2 regions of the Mesorhizobium sp. M0019 genome follow, and region 1 is predicted to be linked to the other one. Evidence: predicted binding sites of a transcription regulator. Region 1 holds the regulator's gene; the other holds the start of a gene.
The links. The regulator PhoB, encoded in region 1, activates phosphate uptake and scavenging genes when phosphate is short. The targets are predictions, from matches to a motif close to TGTCATNNANCTGTCAT.
Positions count from the first base shown of each region.

Region 2: NKK47_RS04790 (PhoX family protein) is a predicted target of PhoB. The motif match lies at 3,436-3,452, and genes of this name have one in related genera.

Region 1 is NZ_JAMYVK010000001.1:331,066-336,676, forward strand. Features, by position in the region: gene pstA (phosphate ABC transporter permease PstA) at 1-252, shown strand, start outside; gene pstB (phosphate ABC transporter ATP-binding protein PstB) at 249-1,052, shown strand; gene phoU (phosphate signaling complex protein PhoU) at 1,085-1,792, shown strand; gene phoB (phosphate regulon transcriptional regulator PhoB) at 1,809-2,498, shown strand; gene NKK47_RS01665 (ROK family protein) at 2,508-3,752, opposite strand; gene xylF (D-xylose ABC transporter substrate-binding protein) at 4,039-5,079, shown strand; gene NKK47_RS01675 (sugar ABC transporter permease) at 5,222-5,611, shown strand, end outside.
Region 2 is NZ_JAMYVK010000004.1:73,002-78,612, reverse strand. Features, by position in the region: gene NKK47_RS04815 (helix-turn-helix domain-containing protein) at 1-767, opposite strand, end outside; gene NKK47_RS04810 (SMP-30/gluconolactonase/LRE family protein) at 883-1,743, shown strand; partial or broken gene NKK47_RS04805 (sodium-independent anion transporter) at 1,780-2,003, opposite strand; gene NKK47_RS04800 (phosphatase PAP2 family protein) at 2,263-2,964, opposite strand; gene NKK47_RS04795 (hypothetical protein) at 2,979-3,317, opposite strand; gene NKK47_RS04790 (PhoX family protein) at 3,519-5,510, shown strand.

The DNA.
Region 1 (5,611 bases):
ATATTGCTGGCGATAGCACGCATTTCCGGCGAGACGGCGCCGCTGCTCTTCACCGCGCTCAACAACCAGTTCTGGAGCAGCAATATCAACGCGCCGATGGCCAGCCTGCCGGTGACCATCTTCCAGTTCGCTCTCAGCCCTTACGAGGAATGGCAGCAACTGGCGTGGACCGGCGCACTCATAATCACCCTGACGGTTCTGGGCTTGAGCATCCTCGCCCGCAGCCTTACCGGACGCAGAGAGGACAGATGACACAGATGTTGTCCCCAGACATGACGATGGCCGAAACGGTCGTCGAGAAGACGAAGATCGAGGTCAAGAATCTCAACTTCTACTACGGCCAGAGCAAGGCGCTGAAGGACATCAGCCTGTCACTGCCTGAGCGCAGTGTCACGGCCTTCATCGGCCCTTCGGGGTGCGGGAAATCGACGCTGCTGCGTGTGTTCAACCGCATCTATGAGCTCTACCCAAAACAGACGGCCGAGGGCCAGGTGCTGCTCGACGGCAAGAACATTCTCGACCGGTCGCAGGATCTCAACCTCCTCAGGACCAAGATCGGCATGGTGTTCCAGAAGCCGACGCCGTTCCCGATGTCGATCTACGAGAACATCGCCTTCGGCGTCAGGCTCTACGAGAACCTCGGCAAGTCCGAGATGGACGGCCGCGTCGAACAGGCGTTGAAGCGCGCCGCGCTGTGGAGCGAGGTCAAGGACAAGCTCAACGCCAGCGGCTTGAGCCTGTCCGGCGGCCAGCAGCAGCGGCTCTGTATCGCCCGCACCGTGGCCGTGAAGCCGGAAGTCATTCTGCTCGACGAACCGGCTTCGGCCCTCGACCCGCTGTCGACTGCCAAGATCGAGGAACTGATCGACGAATTGCAAGCCGACTATACGATCGTCATCGTCACCCACAACATGCAGCAGGCGGCGCGCGTGTCGCGCCAGACCGCCTTCATGTATCTGGGTGAACTGGTCGAGTTCGACCGGACCGAGAAGATCTTCACGTCGCCCCGCGAGAAGCGCACGCAGGACTACATCACTGGCCGCTTCGGCTGAGCCGTTCCGATCATGCATATGAGGACAGGACCATGGGCGAACACACAGTCGCTTCTTTCGACGAGGATCTCGAGCAGATCAGCAAGCTGATCCGCGACATGGCCGACCTCGCCGGTTCGATGGTCGGCGGGGCGACCAAGGCCCTGTTGAATTCCGACAACGTGCTGGCGCAACGCGTCGTTTCCGACGACGCCATCATGGATGCGCGTCAACGCGAACTGGACGACCGCGCCATCACCCTGATCGCCAAACGCCAGCCGATGGCCCACGATCTTCGCCATGTGGTCGGAGCGATCCGCATGGCGGGCGACCTCGAACGCATCGGCGACCTTGCCAAGAATATCGCCAAGCGCGTGAGTGCGGTCGGCCTCAGCGCTACGCCGCGGGACCTGTCGCATTCCATCGACGCGATGGCGCAGCTGGTTCTCATCCAGGTGCAGGGTGTCATCGAGGAATATGCTGCAGGCGATGCGGCCGCGTTGGCCAAGCTGCGTGCCGCCGACGAGCGCATCGACGTCAAATACACGTCCGTGTTCCGCGAGCTGTTGACCTACATGATGGAAGATCCGCGCAACATCACCGCTTGCACGCACCTGCTGTTCTGCGCCAAGAATCTGGAGCGGATCGGCGACCATGTCACCAACATCGCCGAAAATGCGTATTATGTGCTGACCGGCGAGCAATTGCCGGTCAATCGTCCGAAGCAGGACGAAACGACAATGTCCGCACCGGTGACATGATGGGGGTGCCCAGCCGATGATCGCACCACGCATAATGGTGGTGGAGGACGAGGAGCCATTGGGTGTGCTGCTCCGCTACAATCTCGAATCCGAAGGCTACCAGGTCGAGGTGGTGACACGCGGCGACGAAGCCGAGATCCGTTTGCAGGAGAATGTGCCCGACCTTTTGGTGCTCGACTGGATGATACCAGCGGTTTCCGGCATCGAGCTCTGTCGTCGGTTGCGGGTGCGCCCCGAAACCGAGCGGCTGCCGATCATCATGCTGACCGCGCGCGGCGAGGAGAGCGACCGGGTGCGCGGGCTTTCGACCGGCGCCGACGACTATCTGGTCAAACCGTTTTCGACACCGGAATTCATGGCCAGGGTCAAGGCGCTGCTGCGGCGCGCCAAGCCGGAAGTGCTGTCCAGCGTGCTGAAGGTCGGCGACATCGTGCTCGATCGCGAATCGCACAGGGTCTATCGCAAGAAGAGCGAAATCAGGCTCGGGCCGACCGAATTCCGGCTGCTCGAGTTCATGATGCGGCATCCGGGCCGTGTCTTCTCGCGCAGCCAGTTACTCGATAATGTCTGGGGCGAGACAATCTACATCGACGAACGCACCGTCGACGTGCATGTCGGGCGGCTGCGCAAAGCCGTCAACAACGGCCGGATGCCGGATGTCATCCGCACCATCCGCGGTGCCGGCTATGCGATCAGGGAAGATTGACCCGCCTGGTCAGGCTACGTTCTTTCTGACGCTGGGCCTCATTTGCGCGCCCGGCGCGAAAATCTCCTGGTCGACGAAGCTTAGCGCCCGCATCGCGCAGCCTTCGCGGATCAGCGGCAATTCGTTCGGCTCTGTATCGAAGGAGATCGAGCCCGAATGCTGGCCGCCGGCGGTCTGGGCGATTGCCTTCCGCAAGGCCGGCTCGATCAGATCGAAGGCGGCGGCACTGGCGCCGACCATCGCGACCGGTGCCGGATCGATCAGCGCGAACAGCGAGCCGAGACCGAAACCCAGCGCTTCGCCGGCCTTGCGGTAGGCCTCGCGTTCCGGCCCATCTTTCTCGCGCGCCCGGGCCGCCAGTGCTCGCATGTCGGCGTCGCTGACGTCGGCGATCGGTTCGCTTTCTTCGCTCATCTGCCTGGCGTTGCGCCAGATGGCGTAGTTGCCGGCATAGGCCTCGATGCAGCCGCGCCGCCCGCAACGGCAGAGCGCGCCGCCCGGACGATGGATCATGTGGCCAAATTCGCCACCCGAGGAATGCGTCCCGGTGAACAGTTCGCCCTTCAGCACCAGCCCCATGCCGATGCCATGCGAAAGCAGGATGGCGATGAAGTCGTCGCGATAGCGATCCGGATTGCGCCAGCGCAAAGCCACCGCCATCATGTTGCAGTCGTTCTCCACCGTTGCCGGGATGCCGAATTCGTCCTCCAGCATGTCGGCAAAGGCGATGTCGGTCTGCGGCGTGATCGGCGACCACAGCATGGCGCGTGCAGGGGAGTCGGTAATGCCCTGAATCGCCAGGGCGATGCGGGCGACACTGCGGACGTCAAGGTCTGGATCCTGCAGCCGGCGCCGGACGATGGCCATGCATTCACGGATCAGCTCGTCGCGCGGCATGGTCAGCGTGTCCAGTCGGCGCTGTTCCTCGGCGACCACCTGTCCCGTATAGTCGATAATGGCGGCCGACAGGAAATTCAGCGACAACACCACGGTCAGCACCGCCGCCGCTTCCGGGTTGAGGGCGAGGCCGACCTGCGGACGACCGCGTTTCAACGAAACGGGCTCACTTGCCTTGCTCTCGGCGAGGATGCCTTCCCGTATCAGGTCGGAAGAGATCGCCGATATGGTCGAATGACTGAGGCCGGTAGTAGCTGCGATCTCAGTACGCGATGGCTGGCCGGCCCGGCGCACCGCCGAGATCACCATCGCCCGGTTGCGCCGGCGCAAATCGTCATGGCGGATTCCGACCGACATTGTTTTGCTTTCCTCCCGGTTGCCGCGGCCGCTCATGAACCGGAAGCCGTCGGTAATGTCCGACAAATAGTGTCGGACGCAGGCAAATAGTGTCAGATGCAGGTGGCGCTGTCATCGTTTATTCCGACGCTCGAAAAAACCCGCAGAGTCATCAAAATCCATCAGAATCGATGTTGACAGCAGCCGGAGATCGGGCCAGTATTTTTTCGAGGCTCGAAAAAATTAGAGCTTCTAAGCTGGTCTTTGAGCCAATTGGTCACGCCGTACGCGGCGCAGGGAGGATATGATGAAGAAATTCACGACCGCCATTCTGGCGGGTGTCGCCATGACGCTGGCGCTGGCGTCGGTGGCGCAGGCTAAAGACAAGGTCATCGGCGTTTCGTGGTCGAACTTCCAGGAAGAGCGCTGGAAGACCGACGAGGCCGCAATGAAGGCGGCCATTGAGGCCGCAGGCGACAAGTATATTTCCGCCGACGCACAGTCCAACCCCGGCAAGCAGCTCACCGACGTCGAGAGCCTGATCTCGCAGGGCGCCAGCGCACTGATCATCCTGGCGCAGGACGCCTCGGCCATCGGGCCGGCCGTGCAGAAGGCACTGGACGAAGGCATCCCGGTCGTCGGCTATGACCGGCTGATCGAGAACAAGGACGTGTTCTATCTGACCTTCGACAACAAGGAAGTCGGCCGCATGCAGGCCCGCGAAGTCTTCAAGGTGAAGCCGGAAGGCAACTACGTCTTCATCAAGGGTTCGGGTTCCGATCCGAATGCCGATTTCCTGTTTGCCGGTTCGATGGAGGTGCTGAAGGAGGCCATTGACGGCGGCAAGATCAAGAATGTCGGCGAGGCCTATACGGACGGCTGGCTGCCGGCCAACGCTCAGAAGAACATGGAACAGTTCCTGACCGCCAACGACAACAAGGTCGATGCCGTGGTCGCCGCTAATGACGGCACTGCCGGCGGCGTCGTCGCCGCGCTGACGGCGCAAGGGCTGGCCGGATCGGTTCCGGTTTCGGGCCAGGACGGCGACCACGCCGCGCTGAACCGCATCGCGCTCGGCACACAGACCGTGTCGGTGTGGAAGGATGCGCGCGAGCTCGGCAAGAATGCCGCCGAGATCGCCTCGCAACTGGCCGACGGCAAGCAGATGACCGACATTGCCGGCGTGAAGGATTTCACCACGCCCGGCGGCAATACCGTCAAGTCGCTGTTCCTGACCCCGGTCGCCATCACCAAGGACAACCTCAACGTCGTCATCGACGCCGGCTGGATCAAGAAAGAAGAGGTCTGCGCCGGGGTGACGGCTGGCACTGTTGCAGTCTGCAACTGAGCCGACGTTTCCGAAAAGTCCGAACGCCGCGGCCGCTCGCCGCGGCGTTTTTCCAACAAGAGTTGTTTTTCCGCTTCCGGCGGATAACTTCTAGGCTGCTTCCGGCATCCGCGGCAGACGGCAACCCGGCGGGAGAAACATCATGACCGACACGACGTCCAACACGCCGGTCGACAGCACGACAGACCGGGCACGGGAATCCGAACTCGGCATTGTTGCCCGATTTCTCAAGGCAACCGAACTCGACACGCGCATGCTCGGCATGGTCGGCGCGCTGCTGGTCATCTGGGTCGGCCTGCATGTCATTTCTAGCGTACGGCTCGGCGTCAATCCGTTCGACTTCGACAGCCGGACCTTCCTGACGCCACGCAATCTCTGGAACCTGTCGGTGCAGACTTCGGCCGTGGCCATAATGGCCGCCGGAATGGTGCTGGTTATCGTCATGCGCAATATCGACCTGTCGGTCGGCTCCGCCGAAGGCCTGATCGGCGTGGTCATGGGTTTTGCGCAGGTGCATTTCCTGGTGCGAATG
Region 2 (5,611 bases), on a different contig from region 1:
ACTCGATCGTCCGTCCGTGCGCCTGCGTCGCGCGGATGCGGCCCGATCGGCATGATCACCGGGAACGGCGTTGCGCCGAACGCAAACGTCCATTTGTAGCCGACCAGTCCGTCTTCGGGCGTCGTGTGCTGGTCGTGATGAGCAAGCAATTTGGCGCGCTCCGCCAATTCCTCCGCCTCGCGCCTGACCATTTCCGCCGTTTCCGGCCGCATCCGCCTGGAGAAGCTGACGAACGTCGACTCGCGCTCAAGATGGGTGATGGCCCAGCCGATGAAATTCTTGTTGGTCGTCTCGAACAGCGGCCGCAATGGCCCGTCGAAATTCCACTGGATCGGCGCCTCGACCAGCAGCCTTGCCGACAGGCCGCGACCGAGCGCGACCAGGCCGAGTTCCTCGAGCTCGCGCAGATAGAGGAACATCGAAGCCTCGCTCAGCCCTTGTGAGCGCATGATGCCTTCGGGCGTGAATTTCTCGGAAAGCATGACAAAGACGAACAGCAGTGCCGGCTGCCCAGCGAGCTTGCGCTCGATCTCCGGCGCGATCTGGTTGGCGGGTCCTGGTCCTCTGTTCATAGAGCCGAGCACGTTCTCCAACTCTACGCCGGCGGCAGTGCAGATCTCCATCAGCCGGTCGAGCTTGCAGTTGCGCTCGTGGAAGATGCGCTTCACCGTCGGCTCGGAAACACCCATCCGCTCGGCAAGGACGCGATAGGTGATGCCCTTTGCCTTAAGCGTCCGCTTCAGCGCTTCGAAGATCAGGCCGTTCATGGGATGCACCTCTTTTGCACGATTTGGTATCAGCCTTCGGTACTAGTCCTGATAGATCTTCCCGAAAAGTATCGAAAGGCCTAGCTCTCCGCTAGTCCATTACAGGAGACTAGCCATGAAGAGCCTCTTCACCTCGATACTTCTCGCCCTGGTCGGCATCGCGGCCGCGCCGGCAGTTCAGGCCGCTGAACTCTGGCGCACCGGCGGCCTCGAGCAGCCTGAATCGGCGCTGTTCGACGCCGCCGGCCAGCGCGTTATCGTCTCGAACATCGTCGGTAATCCCGGCGAAGCCGACGGCAACGGCTATCTGTCGATCCTGTCGATGGACGGCAAGCTAGTCACGCAACACTGGACCGACGGCATGGACGCGCCCAAGGGCATGGCGATTGCCGGCGGCAAACTCTACGTCGCCGACATCACCCATGTGCGCGTCGTCGATCTCGCAAGCGGCAAGCTAACATCGACGATCGACGTGCCGAACGCGGTCTTCCTCAACGACGTGACCGCCGACGCGTCCGGCAAGATCTACGTCACGGATATGCTTGCCGATACGATCTATCGCATCGACGGCGACCGGCCCGAACTGTTCGTCAGGGATGCGGCGCTTGCTTCGCCGAATGGCATCTTCGCCGATGGCGGCCGGCTGATCGTCGCTTCCTGGGGCAAGGGCATCAAGCCCGACTTCAGCACCGCGGAGCCCGGCGGCCTGCTCTCGGTCGATCTTGCTACCAAGGCCGTTTCGCCACTGCCCGGCGCGGAAAAGTTTGCCAACCTCGATGGCGTCGTTGCCATCGGCGGCAGCATCTACGCCACCGCGTATATGACCGGCACGCTCTACCGCTACAAAGCCGGCGGCACGCCGCAAGCGGTTGCGACGTTCAAGCCGGGCAGCGCCGACATCGGCACCGACGGCAAGTCGACAATCTTCGTGCCGCTGATGAACGACGGCGAGATCGCGGCATTGGGCCTCGACTAAGCCAGCCATCGGCTCAGGCGGCGGGCGCGGCTTTCTTCAGCTGCGCCCGCGATCCGTGATCGAGGCGGCATAAGTCACCAGCGGCCGCTTGACGCCGTGGTTGATCAGCATGCGGCGTATCTGCGGCGAAGCGCCTGATATAATGAAGCGAACGCCGGCGCGGCTCGCCTTGTGGGCCGCACCCTCGATGACATTGGCCGCCGTTGATCGAAGAACGGCACCGCCGAACAGTCGAGGATGAAGTTCCTGCGCTGGCGCGGTCGGCGACGTCTTCCTGCACCAAGGATTGATGGTCTGCCTCCAAACATGCAGCACTCTTTGCCAGCCGATGCGCTGTCATGCTACAAACCTCGGCATCGTTTGGCGGGACATCCACTGCGATCCCGATTTCACAGGCACGACTTCAAAAGGATGAGCGGGTGAAGATATTCAAAGCGTTGGCGACCTCGACAGCCTTGCTGTCGATGGTTTTCCTGCTGGCAGGCTGCGGTCATGGCCTGATCAACAGGCTGATTTGAGTCAGGTGCCGTCGGCCCGCCCAAGCCATCGCTGCAGGAACCGTGCCGCAAGCCAGCACAGCATCGCCCAGGCAAAGCCGGCGCACCAGCCGGCCAATACGTCGGACGGCCAGTGGACGCCGAGATAGATGCGGCTGATGCCGACCACCACCGTCGTCAGCACCGCCAGCCCGAGTACATAGATCTTCGTTGTCCGCCCGGGCAAAAACCGCGCCGCCATGCTGCCCAGCGTCAAATATGTCACCGCCGACAGCATGGCGTGGCCGCTCGGAAACGAAAGCGATGCCACATCGGCGAGATGCGAGACCAGATCAGGGCGCGGCCGGTCGATGTCGAATTTCAGCACGCTTGACAGGAGCTGGCCGCCCGCTACCGCGACGAACATGAGAAGCGCCGCGCCTGGCCTGCGGATAAGGAGCAGGTAGACGATCATTGCTGCCGTGATCACCACCAGTACGCTGGCGCTGCCGAGGCTGGTGATGTCGCGCATCGCCCCTTCCAGCCACGCCGGTCCGATCGGATTGTCGGGCTGCCCGGCCTTGCGGAAGGCAAGCAGGATTTCGGTGTCGAAGGCATGCGGCGTGGTGGCCCGCGCCAGCTCCATCAGCTCCTCGAACCCCCACAGCCCGCCGGCAATGACCAGCCCGGCCAGCAGAACCGGGAACTCCAGCCAGTTGCGCAGTCTGCTTGCAATCTTCTTCATCGGCCCGATCGCAGTTACAGCCTTTGCAGATAGGGCCCGAGCGTGATCAGCGCCACAGCTGCGATGGCAAGCACGATGCCGGTTGCCTGTAAGGCATTGACGCGCTCGCCGAAGAAGACCAGCGCCACCACATTCACCGACACCAGCTGGATCACCGCCGACAGGCTGAACGACACCGACATGCCGAATTCACGGATCAGCCTCAGCATGATCAGATTGCCCAGCGAATAGAGCGCCAACGTCAGCACAATCTTGCCGAGGCTCGGCGCCAGCCCCCACTGTTTTGCGGCCATCGCCGCCAGCAGGAAGATCACCGTCGAAACGCAGAGCTGCCCAAGTCCCCAGAAACTCACTTTTGTTCCTCCCGATGCGGTCCCTACGCGCCTGCCGCAGCTCTTGTTTCCGAAGCGCCGGTCGCGGTCAAGCGGGGCCGATGTTGGATACGAAATCGCAGGTGGCAATTAGCCGGCATGTCATCAAACTGTGACCTGCCGGCGATACCGGACTGGCCAGGCAACACGCTCCAGCAATCCATCCAGCCAGAGGCAGGCCCTATGACCGAACATCGCACCCCTGACGCCCATTTCCGAACCAGCCTGCTCGAGGAAAACGACGGGCCAGGAGCCAATCCCACCGACAACCGCACCATGGGTGAGATCATCGCCGCGCGGTTCTCGCGCCGCGGCTTCCTCAAGAGCTCGCTTGCCGTCTCGGCCATAGCCGCTACCGTCAGCCCGCTGGCGCTGATCACCGCCGACAACGCCCGCGCCGCCGAAGGCTCCGCCTTCGCTTTTGACGAGCTCGAGGCCGGCATCGACGACAAGCATCACGTTGCATCCGGCTATGACGCCGATGTACTGCTGCGCTGGGGCGATCCGCTGTTCGCCGATTCGCCGGAATTCGATCCGACAAAACAGTCGGCGGAAGCCCAGGCCAGACAATTCGGCTACAACAACGACTATGTCGGCTATATCCCGATCGACGGCTCGGCCGAGCACGGCTTCCTGGTGGTCAACCACGAATACACCAATCCGCACCTGATGTTTCCGGGCCTCGTCACCATCGTCGACGGCAAGGCCAAGCAGGCGCCCCTCAGCAAGGAACAAGTCGACGTCGAGATGACGGCGCATGGCGGCACTATCGTCGAGATACGCAAGGTATCAGGCAAATGGCAGGTCGTTCGCGACGGCAAGCTCAACCGCCGCATCACCTCCAACACCGAGATCGCGCTCTCCGGCCCGGTCGCCGGCCACGACCGCGTCAAGACCAGCGCCGATCCGACCGGCACGAAGATCATCGGCACCATCAACAATTGCGCCGGCGGCGTCACGCCATGGGGCACCTATGTCATGGCCGAGGAGAACATCCACGGCTATTTCTCGGGCGAGCTGCCGCAGGGGCATAAGGAAGCCGCCAATTACAAGCGCCTCGGCATTCCCGAAGGTGCCTATGAATGGGCAGCGCATTACGACCGTTTCGACATCGGCAAGGAGCCGAACGAGCCGAACCGCTTCGGCTGGATCGTCGAGGTCGACGTCCAGGATCCGACTTCGGCGCCGAGGAAGCGCACCGCGATGGGGCGCTTCAAGCATGAGGGCGCCGAATCAATCGTCGCCAAGGATGGCCGTGTCGTCTTCTATCTCGGCGACGACGAGCGCTTCGACTATGTCTATAAGTTCGTCACCACAGGCAAGTTCGATCCGGACGACCGCGCCGCCAACATGGATTTGCTCGACGACGGCACCTTGCATGTCGCCAAGTTTGCCGACGACGGTTCGGTCGAGTGGCTGCCGATCGTCTTCGGCCAAGGGCCGCTGACGGCGGAGAACGGCTTTGCCAGCCAGGCCGACGTGCTGATCGAGACGCGCCGCGCCGCCGACCTGCTCGGCGCCACCAAGATGGACCGTCCGGAAGACATCCAGCCCAATGCCACCAACGGCAGGGTCTATGTCATGCTGACCAACAATTCGAAGCGCAAGGCCGACCAGGTCGACGCCGCCAACCCGCGTGCCGAAAATGCCTTTGGCCACATCATCGAGATCGTCGAGGACGGCGGTGATTTCACCGCGACAAAGGGCAGGTGGGAAATCCTGCTGAAATGCGGCGATCCCGCTGTGGCCGACGTCGGCGCCACCTTCTCGACCGCAACCACCGCCAATGGCTGGTTCGGCATGCCGGATAATTGCGCGGTCGATTCGGCCGGCCGCCTCTGGGTCGCCACCGACGGCCAAGGCCCGAAAGCCACCGGCCGCACCGATGGTCTGTGGGCTGTCGATACGGAGGGGACGGCACGGGCGACATCAAAGCTGTTCTTCCGCGTGCCGATCGGCGCCGAAATGTGCGGTCCCCTGTTTGCGCCGGACGACCAGACCGCCTTCGTTGCCGTCCAGCATCCGGGCGACGGCGGCGAGGACTGGGAGGCTTTCGGCCGTCCGTCCTACTATGAGGATTTGTCGACGCGCTGGCCCGACTTCAAGCCGGACATGCCGGTGCGCCCGGCGGTCGTTGCCATCACCAGGCAAGGCGGCGGCAAGATCGCGGTCTGACACGCAGCAAGGTCTTGCAGTCTCAAGGAAGGATTTCGGCCATACGAAATCCTTCCTTCCGATACGGGATGCATCCATGCTGCGCATCAGGCGCCGACTAA